One region of the Limnobaculum parvum genome, then DNA from elsewhere that is predicted to be linked to it. Evidence: predicted binding sites of a transcription regulator. Region 1 holds the regulator's gene; each other region holds the start of a gene.
The links. The regulator PurR, encoded in region 1, represses purine synthesis genes. The targets are predictions, from matches to a motif close to CANGCAAACGTTTGCNTG.
Positions count from the first base shown of each region.

Region 2: the regulator PurR is predicted to act here: its motif matches at 1,505-1,522, upstream of cvpA (colicin V production protein).
Region 3: the regulator PurR is predicted to act here: its motif matches at 1,551-1,568, upstream of purE (5-(carboxyamino)imidazole ribonucleotide mutase).

Region 1 is NZ_CP029185.2:1,630,069-1,633,252, reverse strand. Features, by position in the region: gene HYN51_RS06655 (YniB family protein) at 1-33, opposite strand, end outside; gene cydH (cytochrome bd-I oxidase subunit CydH) at 219-308, opposite strand; gene purR (HTH-type transcriptional repressor PurR) at 604-1,620, shown strand; gene HYN51_RS06640 (hypothetical protein) at 1,861-2,337, shown strand; gene htpX (protease HtpX) at 2,401-3,184, opposite strand, start outside.
Region 2 is NZ_CP029185.2:1,246,712-1,249,895, forward strand. Features, by position in the region: gene folC (bifunctional tetrahydrofolate synthase/dihydrofolate synthase) at 1-643, shown strand, start outside; gene dedD (cell division protein DedD) at 636-1,481, shown strand; gene cvpA (colicin V production protein) at 1,616-2,110, shown strand; gene purF (amidophosphoribosyltransferase) at 2,161-3,184, shown strand, end outside.
Region 3 is NZ_CP029185.2:2,295,127-2,298,310, reverse strand. Features, by position in the region: gene purK (5-(carboxyamino)imidazole ribonucleotide synthase) at 1-899, opposite strand, end outside; gene purE (5-(carboxyamino)imidazole ribonucleotide mutase) at 896-1,405, opposite strand; gene lpxH (UDP-2,3-diacylglucosamine diphosphatase) at 1,636-2,361, opposite strand; gene ppiB (peptidylprolyl isomerase B) at 2,371-2,868, opposite strand; gene HYN51_RS09620 (IclR family transcriptional regulator) at 3,126-3,184, opposite strand, start outside.

The DNA of each region.
Region 1 (3,184 bases):
CAACGCAACTGTACTGGCCTGTTGGTGAGTCATTCTGCCTCCATGTTGAAACACCGATTTTTTATCAAATCAATTACAAAAAAAATCATGTTCCAGTTTAAAGGAACATAATCTGACAATTTCCAAGAAAAGTGATACTCCATTGACCAGCAACGATACTTAACACCCATCAGGAAGTATAAAGCTCGATACATATAATGAACCGAGCTTTTAATATATTAGTGTGTTACCGCAATCAAGCTATAAGTAACGATAACAAATAGAGCAAAAACTACTGTGCTTAACGCCCATTTTAATTCAGCAGACATTCTTTTTCCTTTACATAAACGTGATTAGACACGGAATCATTGTAAGGCGCTTAACAAAAATGTATACCCAAAAGCGATTTTTCCATGATATCTCTTGGACTTTTGTATCAGATACGCCAAAATCCACCGCTTGTTATCACTGAAAGGCATATGTGCCACCAGCAGTGATGGTTAAAGGAATTCTACACCGTTTTGCTTTTAATGTGTAATGTGTTGGTTATCACTAAAAGCAAACGTTAACATATCAGCTTACACTGTACTTGATACCAGTATAAGCTCAGGAGTGCTCTGTTTCATGGCAACTATAAAAGATGTGGCTAAACACGCGGGGGTTTCAACGACCACGGTCTCCCACGTTATTAATAAAACGCGTTTTGTCGCCGAAGATACTAAAACAGCCGTCTGGGCGGCCATTAAAGAGCTTAGCTATTCACCCAGCGCCGTTGCCCGTAGTCTTAAGGTGAATAACACCAAAACCATTGGCCTGCTGGCAACCGCCAGCGGTTCACCGTATTTTGCTGAAGTTATCCAAGCAGTGGAAGAAGCCTGTTATAAAAAAGGCTATACGCTGATTCTGTGCAACACGCAAAACGATTTAGAAAAACAGCAGGCTTATCTTGCTATGTTGGCACAAAAACGGGTTGATGGCCTGTTAGTGATGTGTTCTGAGTATCATCCCCCACTACTTTCGCTTCTGGAAAATTATCACGCCATTCCCATGATGGTGATGGACTGGAATAAACACAAAGGCTTTACTGATAATATTGAAGATAACGGTTTTCATGGCGGTTATCTGGCTGCTCGTTACCTGATAGAGCGAGGACATCGCGAAATCTCAACGATAACGGGTCAATTAAATGAATTTACCGGCCGTGAGCGCCATAAAGGTTTTCTCCATGCCTTGAAAGAAGCCCATATCGATATCCTCCCTGAGTGGATTATCGAGGCGGACTTTCAACCACAGGCAGGCTACGATGGCATGGTATCGCTTATCAATCTGAAGAAGCGCCCTACTGCGTTATTCTGCGGCGGAGATGTCATCGCGATGGGTGCGTTATGTGCTGCCGGAGATATGGGGGTTCGTGTACCAGAAGATATTTCGGTTATTGGCTATGACAATATTCGCCATACCCGTTTCTATAATCCACCGCTAACCACCATTCAACAGCCTAAAGAGAGCTTGGCTGTCATGGCGTTAGATATGTTATTAGATCGGATTATCAATAAGCGCGAAGCGTCCCACTCCATTGAACTACATCCTGAACTGATTGAACGAAAATCCGTGACTGATGGCCCCTATCTGAAGAAATAGTCATCGCTGAACTTTGCTCCAGAATCAATCATCATCATTTGTAATGGTTTTGGAGCTAGTTCTCCCCAAGTTTTCAGTCAGTTATCCTCCCTCGGTCCCGATAACATACCGGCTAGTTTGATTCAGCTTGGATATCGACCTATATTTTAATAGATATGTTATCAGGTACAGGATTTAAATCCCCCATTCAGAGTCTAATAAAAACATACATGCAGGCTTTGAATCACAAGTGGTCATATTATGATATTTTCAACATTGCCCTATCGTTTTCGTCCCCTGCTTTCTGGGATCCTTTTTGCCACTATTGGTATGACATTATCTGCCTGCGCTTTTATGCCCCCTCATGTTGCGATGAGTTCCATTGAGCTTAGCGTGACGGATAAAGCCAATGATGGTAAGCCATTAAATGTCGATTTTGTTGCTGTTCGCAGCGAGAAACTGGTGCAAAAGATTGAAGCTCTCACGGCCAGTCAGTGGTTTGAGCAGAAACAACAGATACTAAAAGAGAACCCCGGCAATTTGATAGTATGGCCGGTGAAAATGTTGCCCGGTTCGCAAATCACCGTGAAAGATGTCCCCATCTCCGGAAAACCGGCTGACTCTCTGATTCTGTTTGCCGGGTATAAGAGTAAAGGTGCTCATCGCTTAGTGCTGAATGATATTCGCCATCCTAAGTTGGAATTACGGGATGATGATGTATATCTGTTCGATGATTAAAAGAGGGTTAAAACACAGGGAGCCACAAGGCTCCCTGTTTCATCATAAATACTCAATGCTCTATTACTTCAGGTAGCTACCTGCACGTAATGCTTCGATACGCTTGTCTAACGGTGGATGGGACAAAAACAGCTCACTAAAGGTTTTTGACTTACCGTTGATGCAAAATGCCGTCATGGTAGAGCTTTCCTGCGGCTCATGACTGGTTTTCAAGCGCTGCAGTGCTGCAATCATCTTCTCTTTACCAACCAGATTAGCCGAGCCAGCATCCGCCTTAAACTCTCGATGACGAGAGAACCACATAGTAATGATGCTGGCTAAAATACCGAATACCAGTTCCAGTACCATAGAAACGGCAAAATAGATCATGGAGTTACCCGACGAACTTTCGTTACCGCGATTCATAAAGCCTGCTGCTACCTGAGCAATCAAACGTGAAGCAAAAATTACGAAGGTGTTTACCACACCTTGAATCAGGGTCATGGTAACCATATCACCGTTAGCAACATGGCTAATCTCATGAGCCAGAACCGCTTCAGCTTCATCACGACTCATGTTTTGTAATAAACCTGTACTAACGGCAACCAAAGATGCGTTTCGTCTGGCTCCCGTTGCAAATGCGTTAATGTCGGGTGCCTGATAAATGGCAACCTGTGGCATTGCAATACCCGCCTGTTGTGACTGATGTCTAACGGTTTCAACTAACCAACGTTCCGCTTCATTGGCAGGTTGTTCAATCACCTGACCACCAACAGAACGCAACGCCATCCATTTTGACATCAGCAACGAGACGAATGCACCTCCAAAACCAAACAAACCCGCCATGATCAGCAGGCCCTGAGCGCTT
Region 2 (3,184 bases), 380 kb from region 1:
TCATCAGCTTAATGCACATCTTTACTGTCGTGGCCATGAGTGGTCATTCAGCGTCAATCCTACGGGTGATAGCTGGAGCTGGCAGGCGAATGGAGAACAACTCACTTCTTTACCATTGCCAAACGTGCCATTAGCGAATGCGGCAACGGCGATGGCTGCCCTGCATTACTCTTCGTTGAGTCTGGGTGATGATGCTATTCATCAGGGATTAAAGCAAACCTCACTGCCGGGCCGCTTCCAGATTATTGGTCAGTCACCGTTAAGAATTCTTGATGTGGCTCATAACCCTCATGCGGCAGGCTATTTAGCTGAACGCTTGGCGGCGTTACCTAAGCTGGGTGGAAAGGTTTATGCAGTAATTGGAATGCTGTCGGATAAAGATATCGAAGGCACTTTAGCATTACTTAAACCTCAAGTGGATATATGGTATTGCGCTCCTCTGGAAGGGCCTCGTGGCGCGACAGCAGGGCAGTTGGCGCAGTATTTACCTCAACCGCATATCTTTTCTGATGTTAAACAGGCCTGGAATCAGGCGCTACAGGATTCGGGTAGTCAGGACACCATTATTGTCTGTGGTTCCTTCCACACGGTTGCACACGTGATGGAAGCGTTGGAGTCATGCACAGGAGAACAGGATGGCTAGTCAATTTCAGAACCGGCTGGTGGGAGCAGTGATTATTGTCGCTATTGGGGTAATTGTCATTCCCAGCCTGTTTGACGGTAAGAAAAAACATTACGAAGATGAGTTTGCTTCAATCCCTTTGGTACCTAAAGAAGGGGATGAGCAGAACACTGAAATTTTACCTTCGGTAAATCATAATCTACCGCCGGTAAATACAGGCGTTACCACACCTGAAGCGGGTGACGGCTCTGAACCGGGAGCGATAGAGACGCCACCGCTGGCGGCAGGTAATGGAGGGGTAACAACACCGCCAGAAGTCGTACCGCCAACTAAAAAACCAGAAGTCAAACCAGAGCTGAAGCCTGATCCTAAACCAGAGCCTAAACCAGAGCCTAAGCCTGAGCCAAAACCGACGGTGAAGCCAGTCGATCCTAAACCAGAACCTAAGCCTGAGCCAAAACCGACGGTGAAGCCAGCCGATCCTAAACCAGAGCCTAAACCTGAGCCAAAACCGACGGTGAAGCCAGCCGATCCTAAGCCAGAACCTAAACCGGAGTCTAAACCAACGGTTAAGCCGACAGAGCCGACCAAGCCGGTAGAAAAACCGCCTGTTGGTCAGGCTTATATTGTTCAGCTTGGCGCATTAAAAAATGCAGATAAGGTGAATGAGTTAGTTGCTACGTTGCGTTTGTCAGGTTACCGAGTATATACGGCGCCTGCGACACCGGTTTCGGGGCAGATTACGCGTTTAGTGGTTGGCCCGGATCCTTCAAAACAAAAACTTGAAGCATCATTGCCGGACTTACATCGACTGACTGGGCTGAGTGGACAAGTTAAAGCATATAGTACCGGACGATAACGTTTGCTTAAGTGGAAAAACGATACGCAAACGTTTTCTTTTTCTGTTAGAATACGCTGAAAATCAGACGGCGTAGCATTTACATAGGCTGATTTTATGAAGTACCACATTATGAATACATGGATGTACATATGATGAATTGGGTTGACTATGCCATTATCGGCATTATTGTTTTTTCAGTGCTGGTTAGCCTGATTAGAGGATTCGTTCGTGAAGCGTTGTCATTGGTAACTTGGGTAGCGGCATTTTTTGTAGCCAGTCAATTTTACCCTTACCTGACAGTTTATTTTACGCAGTTTCAGGACGAGTTGGTACGTAACGGAATTGCTATCGCCGCGCTATTTATTGCGACATTGATTGTGGGTGCTATTGTTAACTATGTAATCGGTTCCTTGGTAAAACATACCGGACTTTCCGGAACGGACCGCGTTTTGGGCATCTGTTTTGGTGCTTTAAGAGGCGTGCTAATTGTCGCTGCGTTACTGTTTTTCCTTGACTCATTTACATCGCTTTCTAAAAGCACAGATTGGGTACAGTCCCAGTTGATCCCGCAATTTAGTCATATTATCAAGTGGTTTTTTGACTACTTGCAAAGTTCGTCGAGTTTCTTGCCTCACGTTACGCAATAGACATTTTCGTCAGGGTGGGCGTGGGGTGATACTGATGAGGAAAAGACAGCATGTGCGGTATTGTCGGTATTGTTGGTTTTACACCAGTCAACCAATCCATCTATGATGCGCTCACGGTGCTTCAGCACCGTGGGCAGGATGCTGCGGGTATTGTTACCATTGATGAAAATAACAATTTTCGCTTAAGAAAAGCCAACGGCCTAGTGAAGGACGTGTTTGAGATGCGGCATATGCAGCGTCTGCAAGGTAACATGGGTATCGGGCATGTTCGTTATCCTACGGCAGGTGGGTCTAGCGTTTCTGAAGCTCAACCGTTTTACGTTAACTCCCCTTATGGTATTTCTCTGGCTCACAATGGTAATCTGACCAACGCCCATGAACTGAAGCATAAGATGTTTGAAGTGGCTCGTCGCCATATTAACACTTCCTCTGATTCTGAAGTTCTGTTGAATATTCTGGCCAGCGAGCTGGATAACTTTCGCCATTATCCGTTAACGCCTGAGGATATTTTTGTCTCGGTTCGCAATACTCATAAATTGATCCGTGGGGCTTACGCCTGTGTAGCCATGATTATCGGTCACGGTATGTTGGCGTTTCGCGATCCCAACGGTATTCGTCCGTTGGTGATTGGCAAACGGAAGCTGGAGGACGGCCGTATCGAGTATATGGTCGCTTCTGAGAGCGTAGCGCTGGATACCTTAGGATTTGAGTTCTTGCGTGACGTCGAGCCGGGAGAGGCCATCTACGTGTCGGAACAAGGGCAAATGTTTACGCAACAGTGTGCCGATAACCCGCAAAGTCATCCTTGTTTGTTCGAGTATGTATATTTCGCTCGTCCGGATTCTTTTATCGATAAGATCTCTGTCTACAGTGCCCGTGTCCGTATGGGTAAAAAACTGGGTGAGAAGATTGCCCGTGAATGGGACGATTTGGATATCGATGTGGTTATTCCTATTCCAGAAACCTCCTGTGATATCGCTCTGGAAATTGCCCGTATTCTCGATAAACCCTATCGTCAGGGTTTTGTGAAAAATCGCTATGTTGGCCGGACCTTCATTATGCCGGGCCAGCAGG
Region 3 (3,184 bases), 670 kb from region 1:
ATCAGCGGTAGCGATAGCCACTGTGGATTGACGTTGGTACCGATTAAATTGACCATTATTGATGGCGTTGCGACATCCGGTTGCGGCATTGGCAGGTTAAGAATTGCTCGTAAATGAAGCTCAAACTGACTGATTGAAGCACCGTTTTGTGTCCAGTGTCCGCTATTGTGTACTCGAGGAGCTAACTCATTAATCAGCAGATTACCGTCAACAATAAAACACTCCATCGCCATCACGCCAACGTATTTGAGCTCATTGAGGAGCGCGCTAAGCATCTCTTCCGCCTGCTGCTGTAAATGAGCATTGGGTGCTGGCAACGCAACGCTGGTACGCAAAATACCTTCTTCATGCAGGTTGTGAGTCAGTGGATAAAACACACACTCACCATGCTGGTTGCGAGCCCCAACCAGAGAGACTTCACCGCTAAAGGCGATGCCTTGTTCAACAATGCATTCGCCATAGATTTCATCGGGTAAGTACTCTTCATCGCCGGGTTTTACTCGCCACTGACCTCGACCGTCGTAGCCACCAACGCGTCGTTTAACGATAGTCAGTGAACCGAGGCGGTTCAGAATTGCAGGCCATTCGGTAGCCGCGTTTAGCGGCTGCCAAGGTGCGGTTGCCAGATTGAGCCTATCCAGCAATTGCTTTTGTGTTAGGCGGTCCGCCAACTGCGGAAATATGTCCCGATTAACGAAACCCGTATGGTTTGCCAGTACTTGAGTTAATGGGGTATCGGGCCAGCGTTCGATTTCGGCAGTAATTACCGCATGCTGATAAGGCACGGCTTCGGGTTCTGCATCCAGACCTACGGGATAGACTGCAATCCCTAACGGTTCTCCAGCCTGACTTAACATTCGGCCTAACTGACCATTACCTAATACGCAGACGGGTTTCATGCCGGTTCCCTCGGATCGGGGTTATCCAGTACGTCATCCGTCTGTTTGCGCCGCCATTCTGCCAAGCGAGTAGCAATCTGTGGGTCATGCAGCGCCAAAATTTGAGCCGCTAGCAGGGCGGCATTGGCAGCACCGGCTTTACCAATTGCCAGCGTACCAACCGGAATACCTCGAGGCATCTGAACGATGGAGTAAAGGCTATCTATACCGCTCAGGGCTGCGCTTTGTACCGGAACACCGAGTACGGGTACCAAGGTTTTAGCCGCCAGCATTCCCGGTAAGTGGGCTGCGCCGCCAGCACCCGCAATGATCACATCAAACCCATTGTTTTGGGCTTGCTCAGCAAAACTGAATAGTTTATCTGGTGTACGATGTGCGGAGACAACTTCAGTGTGAAAAGGGATGTTTAAGGCGGTCAGAATATCGGCGGCAAACTGCATGGTAGCCCAGTCACTTTTGGACCCCATAACAATAGCAATTTTTGCCTCGGCAGCGTTGGCTGGCATAGGTGTGATGCTCCTGTGTTAGTGCAGGCAGTAATTGAAATCTTGGGATAAAACATAACGCGACAACATACGGTTATCAACCAAAGCACGACAATATGTTCATACTTATTGTATGAGGGCGTAGAGGATACCACGGCTTGATGGTGAGGGAAACGTTTGCGTCATGTGACTTTTCATAATTATTGCGCGAATATCAGCAACAAGGCGGTAGGAGAAACCGATTTTAGAGACTACAGTGGAAAGCTGACCAGCTCAATTTTAGCGTCAGGATCGACACGTAAGACCGAACCATGATCATGCCAGGCACCCAGTACGGCACGTTGAGACAGTCGCCCACCAATGGTCATATCATGGATGGCAGGTCGATGGGTATGACCATGTATCATGTGTATCACTTTATGATCTTTGAGTGCTTTAATGACTGCCAGTGGGTTGACGTCCATCATCAGTGAAGATTTGGCGCGGTTGCTTCTTGTACTTTGACGGCGTAATTTTCCGGCGATTCTTTGGCGTAAGCACAATGGCAGAGACAAGAATATTTTCTGAATCATTGAATTACGAATATAACGGCGAAAGCGTAGATAATCAGGATCGTCTATACACAAAGTATCACCGTGCATAATCAATATGTTCTGACCATAAACGTCGATGATGTGCTCTTCCGGTAATAGCGTCATCTTACTACGCTTGGCGAAATCTTTACCGATAAGGAAGTCACGATTGCCATGAATAAAATAGCAAGGAACGCCCTTATCGTGTAGTTCAGCCAGCGCCTGCGCTACCGTATCGTGTAATTCATTAGGGTCATCATCGCCGATCCAGAACTCAAACAGATCCCCCAAAATATAGAGTGCATCTGCATGAACAGCCTCCCTTTGTAGAAAGGCGAGAAAACCAGCGGTGATTGCTGGTTCATGATCACTGAGGTGAAGATCGGCGATAAATAGCGTGGTCATCAATGAATATTATTCTTCATCAATAGTGACGTTATTGATAATCACATCTTCAACGGGAACGTCTTGGTGCATACCTGAGCGTTTGGTTTTGACACTTTTGATTTTATCCACTACGTCCATGCCTTCAACCACTTCAGCGAATACGCAATATCCCCAGCCGTCACCACTTTCTGAACGGAAATTCAGGAAATCATTGTTCACTAGGTTAATAAAGAATTGTGCTGTCGCGGAGTGAGGTGCAGCGGTACGAGCCATTGCCAGAGTACCTCGGGTATTTTTCAGCCCGTTGTTGGCTTCGTTCTTAATGGTGTCGTTAGTGTATTTCTCATCCATACCTGAGGTATAACCGCCGCCTTGAATCATAAAACCATTGATTACGCGGTGAAAAAGGGTCCCATCATAGAAACCGCTACGGCAATAATCTAAAAAATTCTGCGTTGTACCGGGCGCTTCTTTAGTGAAAAGTTTTATCGCAATATCGCCGTGGTTGGTATGAAGAGTAATCATTGAATATCCTGAAATTTAGTAGTTAATCAATCAACTGTTTATTGTATCTTAAGGTGTTACTTGCTGCACCCATTGGTTTATAGTATTTAGGAATAACTTACCAGTGCTTTATTCTGGTTTTCTTGGTAAGACTGAATTATTAATTTTAAGTATCCGGTTAAGGCCGATAATTGCGACTGTCTATACGTGAATATGGGAATTACAGGTGTGATTTATTCATTAAAATGATTGCCAGTCACCGGATTAAGAGAAAATAATTATAACCTTATCTCTTTTATCGTAGAGAGTAATTGAAGGGCCAGAGGGTGTAACTCTT